DNA from 2 places in the Arthrobacter sp. StoSoilB5 genome. Region 1 is predicted to be linked to the other one. Evidence: riboswitches for the same ligand, from Rfam matches in the RefSeq annotation. Region 1 holds a riboswitch; the other holds the start of a gene.

Region 1 (7,870 bases):
GCCCGTCGGCCCGGAACACCACGGGCAAATGCTGCGAATCCAACGGGTACAGCGGCAGTTCCGGCCGCGGCGAGGTGCTGCCCGACCACCCAGCCACGCTGGCCGGCCTTGAGCATGCGAAGACGTTCGGCGGCGTCAGGGGTGACGTAAACACGCGATACCGGCGAGATACCCACAAACCACACCACCGTGCCGGCAACGATGACCGCTCCGGCACGGCGATAGGGGTGATTGCCGCTCATGGCAGCAAGGTTAGACCTGTTTGAGGGCCTTCTCCAGATCCAGGATGAGATCGTCTACATCTTCCAAGCCAACGGACAAACGGACCACGCCGTCACTCAGTCCAATGGCCGCACGACCTTCCGGCCCCATTGCCCGGTGGGTGGTGGTGGCCGGGTGCGTGATGAGGGACTTGGAGTCGCCGAGGTTGTTCGAGATGTCGATGACGCGCAGGCCGTCCAGCAATGCGAAGGCGGCGTCCTTGGCGGAACGCCCGGAAGAGGGCAGCAGCTCGAAGGTCAGTACGGTACCGCCGGCCTTCATCTGCTTGGCTGCAAGCTCGTACTGGGGGTGCGATTTCAGCAAGGGGTACTTGACCCAGCTGATGGCAGGTTGCTGCTCAAGCCATTCCGCGATTTTCAAAGCGGAGGCCGAGCTGTGGTTCACGCGCAAGCCGATGGTCTCCAGGCCCTTGGTCAACACCCAGGCGTTGAACGCGGAGAGTGAAGGTCCGGTGTGCCGCATCAACTGCTTGACCGGGCCATCGATGAATTCCTTGGTGCCCATGATTGCGCCGCCGAGGACACGTCCCTGGCCATCGATGTGCTTGGTGCCGGAATACACGATGACGTCTGCGCCCAAGTCACCGCAGCGCTGCAGCAGGGGAGTGGCAAAGACATTGTCGACGACGACAGTCGCCCCTGCGGCATGCGCCAGCTCGCTGACGGCGGCAATGTCCACGATTTCCTGCATGGGGTTCGAGGGCGATTCGAAGAAGACGGCGGTGGTCGGCTCGGAGAGGGCGGCACGCCACTGCTCGAGGTCCGGACCGTCGACGAACACTGTTTCAACGCCCCAGCGCGGCAGGATCTCGTTGAGGATGACGAAGCACGAGCCGAACAGGGAACGGGCGGCAACCACGCGGTCACCGGCAGCCAACAGGGCACCCAAAGCGGTGAAGACCGCGGACATGCCGGACGCGGTCGCAAAGCATGCCTCGGTGCCTTCGAGCAGGCGCAGCCGCTCCTGGAAGGTGGCCACGGACGGGTTGCCGTAGCGCGAGTAGACGAAGCGTTCGTCCTCGCCGGTGAAGGCGCGTTCGGCGGCGGCAGCGGATTCGTAGACGAAGCCGGAGTTCAGGAAAACGGGTTCGGACGTTTCCTGGAAGTTGGTACGGTCAAGGCCGCCGCGTACTGCCTGTGTGTCAGGGCTCCAACTGGCGGCATCAGGATTGAAAGTCACTTAGTCGGTCCCCAGGTTGGTCGGCAGGCCACGGTTCTTCCAGCCGTTGATGGTGCGTTCCCCGTAGCGGTCCGGGTCGCCTTCGAAGCCTTCGAGCACGTTGTAGGCGGTAAAGCCAGCCTGCGTCGCGGCGATGGCCGCGGAGATGGATCGCTGGCCTGAGCGGCAGATGAAAACGAGTTCCACGCCCTCGCCCTCGGGTGCCTGCTGCTGCAGTTCCTCAAGGAAGCGGGAGTTGGGGATGCCGCCGGCGAGGTTCCACTGGATGAACAGGGGATCGTTCTCCGTGGCCTTGGTGTCCGGGATCCCGATGTGGGCCCACTCGCCCTCGGTGCGGACGTCCACCAGGATGGCGCCTTCTTCCAGCTTTGCCCACGCGTCCTGCGGGGTCAGGTCACCTGCGTAACTCATGCGTGTCCCTCGAATGCTTCGTCGTCTTCGTAGTTCTCCAACTGGTCAACGGCATTCGCAACTGCGGCGTCTGCGCTGGCGATGGCAGTGGGCAGGACGACGGCCTGCGCCACGATGATATCCGTGCCATTGAAGGCGGCGGCCGGGCTGCCGTGGAGCACGTAGCCTTCGGCGAGGGCCGCTGTGATCCGCTCGCAGAATTCACGGGTATCCGGACCTGTGATCAGGCGGTAGGAGAGTTTTTCTTCAGTGGGTTCAGGCATTGGCTGGTGCTCCTCAGTCACGCTTGCAGTTCGAAGTGTCGATACGCCGAGTAGTCACCTGAGGCACCCCGCCGGAGAGAGGGTTGCCGACCAGCAAGTCAGGGCTTGGCGCTGGTGCTCATTACTCAAGAAAAACGTAACATCCCGCGGCTGCGGCCCGCACTTGCAAGCGGTTGCGCAGCCGTCATGTTGCGTAACCGGCTGGTGCTGGGGTAACAGCCCAAATGTGACGTCCCGGGAGCATAATTGACGCAGTACGACCCCCTGTAACTTCGCATGAAATCAGGTCGCGGTGAACGGACAAGACAGTTCTACACTCAAGCCCATGCTGCATTTTGGATGGTTCGTGGGGCACGGTTTCGGCGTCCAGGGCTGGGGCACTCCCGGATATAGCCTGGGCTACGACTGGAAGAAGCCGGCCCTGTATCAAGAGGCCGTCCGGGCCTTCGAACAATCCGGGCTTGACCTGTTCATCATCGAGGATTCCCTCACTGTTCCGGACACCTATGGCGGCACTGCCGAGGTTTCACTGGCGCATGCCTCCTTTGCGCCCAAGCATGATCCCTTGGCGCTGGTCCCGTACCTTCTTTCGGCAACCAAGCACCTGGGGATCGTGCCCACGGTCAGTGCATCGTTCTATCCTCCCTTCACGGCGGCCCGCCTCCTGGCTACGCTCCAGCATTTCTCCGAGGGGCAGCTGGGCTGGAACGTTGTTACCTCCGGCAGCGACCTTGCGGCGCAGAATTATGGGCTGGACCAGCAGATCGAGCACGACCTGCGATATGAGAAGGCGGAGGAATTCGTCGACGTCGTCCGGCGGCTCTGGCGGAGCTGGGAACCTGGCGCTGTGCTTGAGGACGTTGAGGCCGGCGTGTTCGCGGACCACACCAAAGTGCACCCCATCAACCATCAAGGTGACTTCTTCAAGGTCCGGGGCCCGTTGAATACCGCGCCCTTGCCGGAGGAGCCCGTGCTGGTGCAGGCCGGTGCTTCGCCACGCGGCAAAGCCTTCGCGGGTGGGCACGCGGATGTGGCGATCGCCTTGGCGCGGGGCGTTGACGGCATGAAGGCCTACCGGGATTCCATCCGTGCCGAGGCCGCCCAAGCTGGCAGGAACCCCGACGACGTCAAGGTACTCTTCGTGCTGAAGCCCACCATAGTCGGCTCACCAGCCGAGGCCGAGGAGTTGCGGGCGCGGCGCCGGGAGCTCACCCAGCGTGACATCGACAGCCAGCTCAACTCGATCTCCTACCTCTCGGTGATCGATTTCAAGCAATTCGACCTCGATGCGCCGTTGCCTGAACTGAGTACCAACAGCAACCAAGGCACGTTGGAACACTTCGCGAAGGCAGCGCCCCCGGGGTCTACCCTGCGCCAGATCCTGCAAGCACGCAGCGGTGGTGCCGGCGATTCGATCATCGGCACGGTTGGTGAAATCGCGGATTACCTTGAGGAGACCGGCGAGGCCGTGGGTGGCGACGGCTTCCTCTTCTCCGGCTTTGTGGACCCCGTGACCGTCCATGGCGTGTTGGACAAGCTCACTCCCGAACTGCGCCGCCGCGGCCTGTTGAGGAAGAGTTACGGCAACGGCGGCTTCCGCCAAAACCTCCTGGACTTCTGACGATGTCCTCCGAGCCCAGGACCCTGCTGATTGGGACGTCGCCTGTGGACGCCCGCAGCGTTGCCCTGGCCGCGCTGGATCCGGCGTTTCACGTGAAACTCAACCAAGATGCGTTGTCTTTGCTGGGTCGCTCACGGGAAGTGCTGGAGCGGGCTTCGACGTCCGGGGAGAGAATCTACGGCCTCAATACCCTCCTCGGATCCGGACGCGATACAGCTGTGGAGGAGAAGTCGGTCCTGGCGTACCAAATCCAAGTAGTCAGGTATCACAACAGTGGCGTTGGCGCTTACCTGGACCGGCCCTCGTCCCGGGCCGTGATCCTCGCCCGGCTCATCGGCTTCAGCCGCGGCGGATCCGGAGTGCGGCCGGAGACAGCCCAGTTCTATGCGGAACTGCTCAACCGTGGGGTTCTTCCCGCCATTCCGCGCGAAGGCTCAGTCGGCTCGTCGGACCTCACCCAGCTGGCCGCCGTCGCCGCCGTTGCAATAGGTGAGGGTGAAGCGTTCGACGCCGATGGCACTTTGGTGCCTGGGTCAAAAGCGCTCGCCGACGCCGGTCTCCAGCCCCTGCGGCTCGCGCCCGGTGAGGCCCTGGCCCTGGTCAGCGCCAACGCTTACTCGGTAGGCGCCGGGACCCTGGCATTGGTGCGCCTGCAGCACGTGGCGGAATTCGCCGACGTCGCGCTTTCCCTGTCGCTTGAGACCATCGCAAGGTACGACGGCGGGGGGAACCTCAGCCCGTTTTCGCCGGCTATCCAGGCGGCCAAAGCGGTGGACGGGCAGAAGGACTCGGCGGCGGCCGTACGTCACATGTTGCGCGGCGGGTGGTTGGAAGATGTTCGTCCGGAAGTCTCGGTGCAGGATGCCCTGTCATTCCGTGCTGCGCCCCAGATGCATGGAGCTTTTCGTTCCTTGGTTTCCCAGCTCGGCGATGCGTTGAACGTGGAGCTGAACGGGCGCGGCGACAACCCTTTGGTGGATATCGAAAGCGGGCAGATGGTGTCCGGCGGGAACTTTCAACCCATGCAGCTGGCGCTTTCCTTTGAGGGGCTGCGGCTGGCGTTGGCGCACGTTGGGATTTCCAGCGAGCGGCGCATCGCCAAGCTGTATCCGCCGCAACGGGTGATCCGGGCGAGGCACCTGGAGGCTGCGTCCTCTGACGCTGCGCTGTCTGTGTCCGGGCCGGCCGGAGGCCTTGCGCAGGAGGAGTTGCCCGGGCTGCTCTGGTATTCCGCCGCTGGGCTGCTGTCCGAACTGAAGTTCCTGGCAGCGCCGGCGACGCTCGGGGCACCCACCCTCTCGGCCGACGTCGAGGATCACTCCACCTTGGCCCCGTTGGCTTTGCAGCAACTCGAAAGCTCGTTGGAGGCCTTGGAGAAATTGCTTGCTATCGAGGCCTTGACGGGGTCATATCTGCTGCTCGAAGCAGGTGCCGCGCAGCCGCTCGGAAAGGGGACAGGCGCCGTCGTGGGTCGGCTGGCCGACGTGCTGGCGGACCGGCCGTCGGCTCCGGACCTGGTGGAGCGTGCGCGGCGTGAGTTGCGCGACGTGGTGGCGCAGGAATTGCCGGCTACGGGTGAAAAGGAGGGGACAACGTGAGTACAGCGATCCGCAAACATGGCATACACGCGGCGGCAGGTTTGCCGGACGGGCTGGATGCTTCCGTGCTGGACAAAGTGGGCAATACTCCGCTGGTGAAATTGGAAGCCCTGGGCCGTGGATTGGGCAGCACCATCCACATCAAGCTTGAGTCCGAGAACCCGGGCGGATCCATCAAGGACCGTACGGCGCTGAGCATGGTCCGGGCTGCCGAGCGCTCAGGGGAGTTGCAGCCGGGCGCAACCATTGTGGAGAGCACTTCCGGTAATACCGGGATCGGACTGGCGCTCATTGGGCGGCTGACCGGCCATCCCGTTGTAGTGGTCACGGGCGACACCATCTCCCAGGAGAAGCTCGCGGCGCTCCACAGCTACGGTGCGCGCGTGGTCCTGACGGACTGGAGCGCACCCTCCGAATCCCCCGAGAACGCCCGCGCCGTGGCGGCGCGAATCACTGCCGGGACTCCCGGCGCGTGGCGGCCCATGCAGTTCGACAACCCTGCCAATCCTGCCGCGCATTACCAAACCACGGGTCCGGAGATCTGGGAGCAGACCCACGGTTTGGTGACGCATTTCGTGGCTGGCATCGGAACTGGTGGGACCATCAGCGGCAACGGCCGGTTCCTGAAAGAAAAGGTTGCGGCCTCGCGGCCGGGCGGACACCTTGAAGTGGTGGGCGCTGACCCCTACGGCTCCGCCTACAGCGGTGGACATCCCGGGGAGATCCTGGTGGACGGCGTAGGTAATTCCTGGCCCGAGGCTGAATGGCCCAAGGCCTTTGACCGGTCCATTGTTGACCGTTTCCTGCGCATCCCCAACGACGAGGTCTACTCCACGGTGCATCAGCTCCTCGACGAAGAAGGGCTTGCGCTGGGTCCATCGTCCGGACTCGCGGTGGCTGCTGCCCTGCGTGTGGCCCGGGCCGCACCCCACGGTTCGGTAGTGGTGGCCATAGCGCCCGACGCCGGAACGAACTACCTGAGCAAGGCCTTCAACCCGGTGTGGCTGGCAGAGAACGGAATCCATCTGGCCCGCGACGCCGACTAGGATGCTCTCTCACTTCCAACGGCTTTTGGGCGGTTGCTCTCTCACTTCCAACGGCTTTTGGGCGGTTGCTCTCTCACTTCCCATCCCGCCCACAGGGTGCGCCCGCCAACGAACGGGCGCACCCGGGCGGCCCTTAGCCGGCTGCCAGCCTCCTGATCAACTCGGCCTGATCGGGGAACTGCGCCACGAGTGCCTCCACATCTTCGCTCGTGGGTTTCGCGGAATCCGTCGGTTCATAGCCGGGGGACAGGCTGCAGCTGACCAGGGCGAAACCGGCGCCAGCCAACTCAGCCCCAAACCACGTGGAATGCGGCGCTGCTCCATGCAGAATCTCACCAGCCTCCGGATCCGGGCCGAACACCGTTGACGAGTACCCCTCTGTCTGCGAAAAGACGTGCAGCCGGATTGGCGTGCCCAGATGGAAGAACCAGAGCTCGTCCTGCTTCAAGGTGTGCAATTGGAGGACTTCCCCCGCCTGCAGCAGGTACCAGTTGGAGCTGTACAGCGGATGGTCACTGCCAAAGCGCGGTGGCAACGCCGGGCCCGCGATCAGCTCGTCGCTCACCATTGCCGGCGCGAACCAGCCGCCAACGCCCGACGGCGTCATGTCCAACCGCTTGATCCATTCCTTCGCATCCGGGCTGGCTGAGTCCCGGCTGGCGGAGTGGATGCCCAGGCTCCCGCCTGCCAGATCCACGTCAGTCATTGGGTGGATCCGCCAGTGAGAAGCAGACAGTGATCCCGATGATTGCCCCCGTGTCCAGCGACCGAAGGAGCCCCTTTTGGGTAACGATGTCCACGTTCACCGTCCCGCCATCCTTCAACGGAACTTCGATCACCTCGTGGAAATTGAGCAAGGGCTTTCCACTGGCCATCACTTCCTTGTCGTGGGCAACATGGGCTGCCCGCGAGTCCTGATGCCCGATCAACTGGTCCTTGGTCATCCCCACAAGGTCGGCGAAGTTCTGGTTCACCCACAGAAAGACGGAGTTGGCGTCCTTGACCACCCAATAGACCCCATCCTGCCTGTCCAGAACGTCGGCGACTGTCATCGGCGGCAAAGTGGGCAGGACTGCCGGATCCAGGGCCGGAACCGCGGTCACAGCGCAACTCCCGTGCCGCCGTCGGCCTCCAACCGCTCGGCGAGGTCCTGCGTCAACGCGACCATGGTCATGGTTGGGTTCCAGGACCCACCGGTCGGCCACAGCGAACCGCCCGCGACATAGACATTTTCGACGCCGTTGAGGCGGTAGTCGGTGCCGACGGTGGAGTCCTCTTCGTCACCGATGGGAAGGCTGGAGCTCTCGTGCACGAGTCCCGGGACGCGGCGTTCGGGAATGCTGGGTCTGTCCGAACCCCAGGTTCCGGTGTCCGGGTCGCCGTGCCAATACTCCACGCGATCCGCGCCGTCGGGCGACAGTACGCGTTCCAACATTTGGAAAGTGCCCTCGTCCATGGTGTCCCACGTGG
Region 2 (7,870 bases), 1.1 Mb from region 1:
CACGGCAGCAGGAGGCATGGGATGAGTACCGAGCCAGAGTTTGACATTCCGGACGTCGGCCCGGAGCAAGAATCGGATGCGCGCGAGGATGGCGACGCCTTGGATGCGTACTCCCAGATCGTCATTCGCGTCGCGGACTCCGTCACGCCCCACGTCGCCGCGATCGAGATGACAAGTGCGCGCCGGAACGGTCAACTGCGTGTGGGCAGCGGATCGGCTGTGGTTTTCACTGGTGACGGGTACATGCTGACCAATGCCCACGTCGTGGCAGGCATCCAGTCCGGAAGGGCAGTGTTCGCGAACGGCAAGCAGACGGACGTGGAACTCGTGGGTGCTGACCCATTGTCTGACCTTGCCGTCGTTCGTGGTCTCAAGCCCACTCCGCCACCCGCCATCCTGGGTAACGCCGATTCGTTGCGGGTTGGCCAGCTGGTGATCGCGGTGGGCAATCCCTTGGGCCTGGCCGGATCAGTGACTGCAGGGGTGGTCAGCGGCTTGGGACGATCCATTCCCGTCAGGGCAGGTGAGCACAGGCGTGTTATTGAGGACGTCATCCAGACCGACGCTGCCCTCAACCCGGGCAACTCCGGTGGCGCCCTGGCCGACACCCGGGGCCGCATCGTGGGCATCAACACGGCCGTGGCTGGATTGGGCCTTGGACTCGCCGTACCTATTAATAGGACCACCCAGCGGATCATCGCCTCCCTGCTCAGGGATGGGAGGGTGCGCCGCGCCTACCTGGGTTTGGTGAGTACGCCTATTCCGCTGGATGCCAGTGCGGTGGTGCGGACTGGCCAAAAAGAGGGGCTGCGTGTGGTGGAAGTCATTGCCGGCTCGCCCGCGGAATCATCCGGGCTCCAGCCAGGGGACCTGGTGCTTCGCGCCCAGGGCAGGGCTGTGTCCAGTGCAGAGAGCCTGCAGAAGCTGCTGTTTGCCGAGGCCATAGGCGAACCTTTCCCGCTGACCGTGCTTCGTGATGGCAAAACGTTGCAGCTGATAGCGGTTCCTTCGGAGATGAGCCAGCAGTGATGAGCCAGCAATAAAGAGAAAGGCAACAGTGAGGCGGGCAGCAGCCGGACCAGCCTAGGCTCGCTCCTCGCGCACGTCGACCACGCCGATGAAGCGGCTGCCAACACCTTCATATTCGCTGCGTACGTCGCCCAAGAACAGTTCCGGCAATTCACTGTTCTTGTGGTGTCCGCAAAAGACGAAGGAGAAGTCGGGCCACCACTTCTTGGGCCGTACCGCCTCTGAATACCCGCACACGGCGCATGTAAGGTGGACCCAGACAGGCCGTTTGCCCGTTCGGTTGGCACGTGACTGGACCAACCAGGCCGGTGGATTGTCCTGGAGATCGCGAAGCTCGGCTTCTGACAGCCGTGACGGAATGCCGTGGCGCTGGGCCATTTCCATGGAGATATCAAGGGCCAATGCTGCGTCACGTCTGCTAATCACCATTCAACGATACGGGACATCGCGGCGGAGGAATGCCAGGGCTGCCTATGACGAATGGCCGGAGGGGCGGACTTGCTCCATAGTCTCTCCGGACCAAGCCCACCTGAAGCGTAGGCTGTGCACATGACGGATGCTTCCGCCCTGCCGCCCCGGACACCGCTTCAAAAACGGGTGCTCGTGGTTGCAATTGTGGCTTCTTTTATTGCCATCCTGGATGGTTTCGTGGTGAACCTGGCACTCCCGGCCATCGGGCGCGAGCTCGGCGGTGGCTTGGTCATCCAGCAATGGGTGGTGGATGCGTATCTATTGACCCTCGGGGCCCTGATTCTGGTAGCCGGTTCATTGTCCGACCACTTTGGCCGGGCACGGATCCTCGAATGGGGGCTGGCGGGCTTTGCCCTGACGTCAGTGATGTGCGGCCTGGCTTGGAACGGGGAGGTCCTTGTGGTGTCCCGCGCACTTCAGGGTATTGCGGGGGCCCTCCTTGTGCCCAGTTCGTTGGCCATGATCATTACGTCCTTCTCCGGGCCATCCCAGTCCAAAGCGATTGGCCAGTGGTCCGGCTGGACGAGTGCTGCCGCCATCGTTGGGCCGCTGATTGGCGGGGTCTCGGTGGACATGTTGTCCTGGCGCGTTATCTTCTTCATCAACGTTATTCCGGCCATTGCAATTTGGCCTCTGCTCGCGGGCCTTCGGGCCTCCGACGCGGCCAGGGACAAGAGCAAGGGAATCGACTACCTCGGTGCGGTCCTTGCCATGATCGGTCTGGGTGGTCCTGTCTACGCCTTTATTGAACAGGGCCGGATGGGTTGGTCGAGTGTGCAGGTCTGGATGCCACTCGTGGTCGCTGTCGTGGCCATGGCGTTGTTCGTTGTCCACGAAGCGAGGACCAAGCAACCGATGTTGCCGTTAAGGCTGTTTGCCATTCGCAACTTTGGCTGGGGCAACCTGGCGACGCTCGCGATTTACGGTGGGATATCGCTTGGATTCTTCGTCCTGGGAATCTACCTCCAGCAGGTGGGAGGCATGGGGGCTACCATCGCGGGAATTGCACTGCTTCCAGCGACCGTCATCCTGATGCTGACGGCGTCCTACTTCGGTGGGTTGGCCGGAAAGTATGGTCCGCGATGGTTCATGACTGTGGGGCCGCTGTTGTGCGGTGTTGGTTTTCTCATGTCCCTATCCGTCCAGGAGCCACTGAACTACTGGACCCAGGTGTTGCCGGGCCAGATAGTCTTTGGTGTGGGACTCACCACCCTCGTCGCGCCACTCACTGCTGCGATTCTGGGCGCGGTACCGCAGGAAGAGGCCGGAATCGGTTCGGCCGTCAATAACGCTGTGGCCCGTATCGCCGGCCTCATCTGTATTGCTTTTGCCGGCCTGATCGTCGGTCCGGTGTTCTCACGGCAAGGTTTGTACAACGCCTTGATAGTCACGGCGGTACTGTTCGTTGTCGGGGCGGTGGCGTCCGCCGTCGGGATCCGTAACCCCGCTCCGGAAGCCGCAGTTGCCGCTGGGAGCGAACCGGATGCAGCGTCCGACGACGGCGGGTCGGCCAGCCAGCGTACGTAGCCTGGGCAGCGCATCGGGTCATCGTGCGGGAAGTACGCAACCTTCGTGGACTTCGGCGCTCTGGACCCAAAGTGCCGAGGTAACTTCGTCGGCAAGATCAAACTCGCGGCGCTGTGGACCGCTGCCAATCCGAACAACGAGGGCTCCGCCGAAAGGTTTGCGGCCCACAACTTCCACCGGAGCGTCCAAGGTGATCTCTTCCGACGCGAGGTAGCGGAGGAGATCGGGGTTTTCATCGCTGATCCGGGTGATGCGGCCTGAGTGGCCCTCGTCCAACTCGATCATGCGGTAGGCGTGCGGCAACTCCACCGATCCGTCTGCCGAGGGAATGGGGTCGCCATGGGGATCCCGGAGGGGATGGCCAAGCTTGGCGGCCATGCGCTCGATGAAGGTATCGGACACAGCGTGTTCCAACATCTCAGCTTCGTCGTGGACTTCATCCCAGCTGTAACCGAGTTCGTCCACGAGGTAAGTCTCAATGAGGCGGTGGCGCCGGACCATGGACAGTGCCAGGCGCATGCCCTCCGGAGTCAGCCTGATAGCACTGTAAGGCTGGTGATCCACCAAGCCCTGGTCCTTGAGTTTGCGGACCATTTCAGACACCGAGGAATTGGCAACGCCAAGCCGCTGGGCAAGCTGGGAGGACGTAATTGGTTTGTCCTGCCACTCCGTGTAGGAGTAGATGACCTTGACGTAGTCCTCGATCGAGGAGGAGGGCGTACTGGTCTTCACACACCAAGCCTACCGTGGCAGGGCGCCCTGGATCTTGCGGGCCCGCCAAGTCTGCGTCACGTACGGCAGTTCCAGGAGCTGGCCGGGGGCGTGGCCCAGATGATCGTAGAGGTACCATTCCAGGTTGCCCATGACCTTCGCCCGGGTGGCCTCGTTGGCGCGGAGGTAGTAGCTGCGCGATTTGGTGAGCTCCATGATGTCCTCCGGCGACACAGCGTCCAGCCAACTGGTGAGATGGCTCTCCACATCCGTGAATTCCGGTCCGATAACTGGCCGGAAGCCGGGCTTGTGCACATCTCCGGCGTGCATGATGCGCGATAGCCGGTGGACCCAGGGCACAGAAGTGTCCAGTTGGTTCCATACGAGGCCAAGAACTCCGTGGGGGCGAAGGATTCGGGCGATTTCCGTGCTGGCCTTGAGCGGGTCACACCAGTGCCAGGCCTGGGCAACGCTGACGACGTCGAATGCTGAGTCCGTCAGCCCTGTTGCCTCGGCCGTTCCCTCCAACGCCTTGACGTCAGGATAGGACTTTTGCAGTTGCTCCAGCATGTCCAAGGAAGGATCGACGGCGGCCACCTCAAGTCCGCGTTCCACCAAGAGGGCAGTGAATTTTCCCGTTCCCGCTCCGAGATCCGCGGCGGACTTCGCTCCCAGAGGAAGAAGCCAGTCCACTGAATCTGCGGGATAGCCGGGCCGAACGCGATCGTAGTGTTCCCCGCCGTCCTGAAAGCTCAGGCCCAGCTCGCGGCGGCGGGTGGCATGCAGCTTGGGTCCACCGGGGCTACCCGTGCCTCCGGAAAGACCTCGGGAATGCATGGCCACGCAACAACTCCTTTACCGCAAACGCCTGGGATACCCTACGAATTTACCGTAAGGACCATGCTGACGATCCGGCTCAGGCCGCTTAGTCAATAGTGCAGGGCGCGGCACCTGCGGTGCCGGGCGTATTCGGTGCCCATTCCGGGTAGCTGCGGTGGTCATTGGCCGGTACCCAGCGGCCCTCGTCCACCACGTAGTCCCAGCCGAGCCCGGTGCGCTTGAGTTCCTCGATACCCGCCAGCAGCCGTGTGGCATCCTCCAAGCGGGAGCCCACGCCGAAGCTGGCCCGCAGCGAGCCCGAAGGGAGTCCGAGCCGCTTGAGCAGGGGGTGCGCGCAGAAGCGGCCGTCACGAAGCCCTACACCGTGTTCTGCGGCGAGGTAAGCCGCGACCAATCCGGCGTCGAATCCTTCCACCGAGAAGTTGACCACGCCGATGGTGTCCTCGGAGTCGCTGAAGATCCGGTGGACGGTAACGCCGTCGATTGCCTCAAGTCCCTGTACCAGGTACGAGCGGATGGCCGCTTCATGAGCATGCCAGGCCTCTTGGTCCAGCCCGGCGAGCACCTGCGTAGCGCGCGCCAATGTTGCCGCGCCCAGGACGTTGGGGGAGCCGCCCTCGTGACGTGCGGGACCGGAAGCCCAACTGACCGAGTCGAGGCGGGCTTCACGAACAGCGCCGCCGCCGGCAAGGTGGGGAGTGCCGGCGTCAAGCCAGTCAGGGCGCCCTACAACAACGCCGGCGCCGAACGGAGCGTAGAGCTTATGCCCGGAGAATACGATGTAGTCGACGTCTGATTCGGTGATGTTGATGCGGCGGTGAGGGGCAAGCTGGGCTGCGTCCACCACAATCCGTGCACCGTATTCGTGCGCCAGGGCGGCTAGTTCGGCGATCGGCAGGATTTCGCCCGTCACGTTCGAAGCCCCGGTAACTGCCAGCAAGGACACGCCGCCTTGACTGAGTTCCTCGCGGAGCTTTGCCACGGTAGCGGTCAGTGTAGAAGCAGCTACGACGCTGCGGTGCGGAACGCCCTGCCAAGGCAGGAGGTTGGCATGGTGCTCGATGTCCAGGTAGAGGACCTCGCCGGTCGGCTTTCCGTCGAGTTGCGGAAGGCAGCCTGCCAACAGGTTGAGTGAATCCGTGGTGTTCCGGGTGAAGATGACGGAATCGTCGGGGCGGCCGCCAATGAACTCACGCACGATGTCGCGGGAGTTCTCGTAGACGGACGTGCTGATCTGGGAAGCGTAGCCCGCACCGCGGTGGACACTCGCGTAGTAGGGGAGGATCTCATTGAGATACGCAGAAACGATGGTCAGGGCCGGAGCCGACGCTCCGTAATCGAGGTTGGCGTAGCGGACGTGGCCACCCTGGATCAGGGGAGCTTGCAGCTCCGCGCCCGTGACAGCGGCCAGGGGCCTGCCTGCAGCGGCTTCCTGCGCTGCTCCGACCGCAAAGGACGGCAGGACGGTGGAGTTGAACGTAGCAGTGCTCATGGGACCTCACTCAAGAAGGACCCCCACAGGGGATCCGCGCTTGCCGTATCCCTTCCGGACCGGCCAGGTCGTCACCCGGGGCACCCCACCGCGAATGGAGGGTTGCCGGCCAGCAAACCGGGGTTTAGCGCTGGCACTCGTGACCTGTAAAGAGGTTAGGGCAAGCCTCCGGCCTGTTCCAAAGTCGCTTCGCTTTGTTAAGCGGATTGTTACGAAGCGTGCCGAAACAGCCCTTTGGGCGAAGAAAAAACGGCGGATGCCCCGTAAAGGAGGCATCCGCCGTCGAAAATTCTATCCACAGCCAGATGTCTTGCTCGTATCGCTGGATCAGAGGAGGTCATCCAAGGCGGGGTTTAGCCGTTTGAGGACCTCTGAATGCAGGATGGAGTTGGTGGCCAAGGCGTTGCCCCCGAAGGGGCCATCCTCGCCTTCCAACGAGGTGAAACGGCCGCCGGCTTCCGTGACGATGGGTACAAGCGCGGCCATGTCGTAAAGGTTCAATTCCGGCTCGCAGGCGATATCCACGGCCCCCTCGGCCACCAAGCAATAGGACCAGAAGTCGCCGTAGGCACGCGTGCGCCAGATGTCTTCCGTCAGACCTAGGAATTCGTCGAGATTGCCGCGTTCCTTCCAACCGGAAAGGCTGGAATATGACATCGAAGCATCGGCCAGGCGCGAAACGTTGGACACCTTGAGCCGGGTGGCCGAGGCCAGGGAGCGCCCCATATAGGCGCCCATGTCCTTTGCCGCCCACCAACGTTTGCCGAGTGCGGGAGCACTGACAACTCCAACCACCGGCTCGCCTTCGTCCACGAGTGCGATCAGGGTGGCCCACACTGGAACGCCACGCACGAAGTTCTTGGTGCCGTCGATGGGGTCGATGATCCAGCGCCGGGAGCCGTGGCCGCTGCTGCCGAACTCCTCGCCGAGGACAGCGTCCCGGGGGCGCGAGCGCGACAGCTGGCCCCGGATTGCTTCTTCCGCAGCCTTGTCGGCATCAGTAACGGGAGTGAGGTCAGGCTTGGTCTCGACCCGCAGATCCAGTGCCTTGAAGCGGTCCATGGTTTGGGCGTCCACGGAATCCGCCAGCACGTGGGCCAGTCGCAGATCATCGTTGTAGCTGGATACGGGTTGGGTCATGCCACCAAACTATCGTGAAACTTTCCCTGCAGTTGGATCCGTGTTCCACCAATGTTTAGTTGACGGTACCCAGTTCCTTGGTTTCCTTCGCTTCCAAACGCGGGTCTGCGCCCAGCAGCCGCCGGAGCGAAGACAACCGTGCCACTCCGGAAGGACCGGCGTTTCCCTCGTTCACCCACGCGTCAAGTCCACAATTGATGGCACTGGCATCGTGTTTGCAGCCGCGGTCGCAAGCTTCGGTGCCCGGTTCCAAATCGGGGAAGGAATGCAGGATGCGATCGGGGTCCACGTGCGCGAGTCCGAAGGAACGAATACCGGGGGTATCGATGATCCAGCTACCGGACGGCGCGTCCGCCAGCTTCAAGGCCAACGCCGACGACGACGTATGCCGGCCCCTTCCGGTGACAGCATTAACGCCACCCGTAGCGCGCTCAGCGCCGGTCAGGGCGTTGACCATGGTGGACTTGCCGACTCCCGAATGGCCAAGCATGACTGTCACTTTGCCATCAAGGTGGGCCCGCAATTGGGCAACGGCGCTGCTGTCCAGACGCGCGGACAGTCCGTCGTCCGATCGGGCGTCAATACCGGAAGCTTCGGCGTCGGCCGTACGGCTGATGATGACAGGGAAGTCCAGGCTGAGATAGTTGGACAACAGCTCGG

Evidence for each region. Region 1 has a riboswitch for S-adenosylmethionine ahead of LDN75_RS21465 (DUF1737 domain-containing protein). Riboswitches for the same ligand answer to the same signal wherever they lie in the genome.
Region 2: linked by a shared signal. The riboswitch ahead of LDN75_RS16475 (aminotransferase class V-fold PLP-dependent enzyme) and the one ahead of LDN75_RS21465 (DUF1737 domain-containing protein) in region 1 are both predicted to bind S-adenosylmethionine.

The regions. Positions count from the first base shown of each region.
Region 1 is NZ_AP024646.1:4,728,342-4,736,211, reverse strand. Features, by position in the region: gene LDN75_RS21480 (hypothetical protein) at 1-242, opposite strand, end outside; gene LDN75_RS21475 (O-succinylhomoserine sulfhydrylase) at 253-1,461, opposite strand; gene LDN75_RS21470 (rhodanese-like domain-containing protein) at 1,462-1,872, opposite strand; gene LDN75_RS21465 (DUF1737 domain-containing protein) at 1,869-2,135, opposite strand; SAM riboswitch class IV at 2,150-2,261, opposite strand; gene LDN75_RS21460 (NtaA/DmoA family FMN-dependent monooxygenase) at 2,428-3,756, shown strand; gene LDN75_RS21455 (aromatic amino acid ammonia-lyase) at 3,759-5,354, shown strand; gene LDN75_RS21450 (cysteine synthase family protein) at 5,351-6,400, shown strand; gene LDN75_RS21445 (cupin domain-containing protein) at 6,534-7,106, opposite strand; gene LDN75_RS21440 (PAS domain-containing protein) at 7,099-7,503, opposite strand; gene LDN75_RS21435 (GMC oxidoreductase) at 7,500-7,870, opposite strand, start outside.
Region 2 is NZ_AP024646.1:3,642,056-3,649,925, reverse strand. Features, by position in the region: gene LDN75_RS16500 (trypsin-like peptidase domain-containing protein) at 22-1,029, shown strand; gene LDN75_RS16495 (hypothetical protein) at 1,084-1,458, opposite strand; gene LDN75_RS16490 (MFS transporter) at 1,573-3,027, shown strand; gene LDN75_RS16485 (metal-dependent transcriptional regulator) at 3,046-3,759, opposite strand; gene LDN75_RS16480 (class I SAM-dependent methyltransferase) at 3,769-4,575, opposite strand; gene LDN75_RS16475 (aminotransferase class V-fold PLP-dependent enzyme) at 4,664-6,070, opposite strand; SAM riboswitch class IV at 6,102-6,215, opposite strand; gene hisN (histidinol-phosphatase) at 6,398-7,210, opposite strand; gene LDN75_RS16465 (ribosome small subunit-dependent GTPase A) at 7,266-7,870, opposite strand, start outside.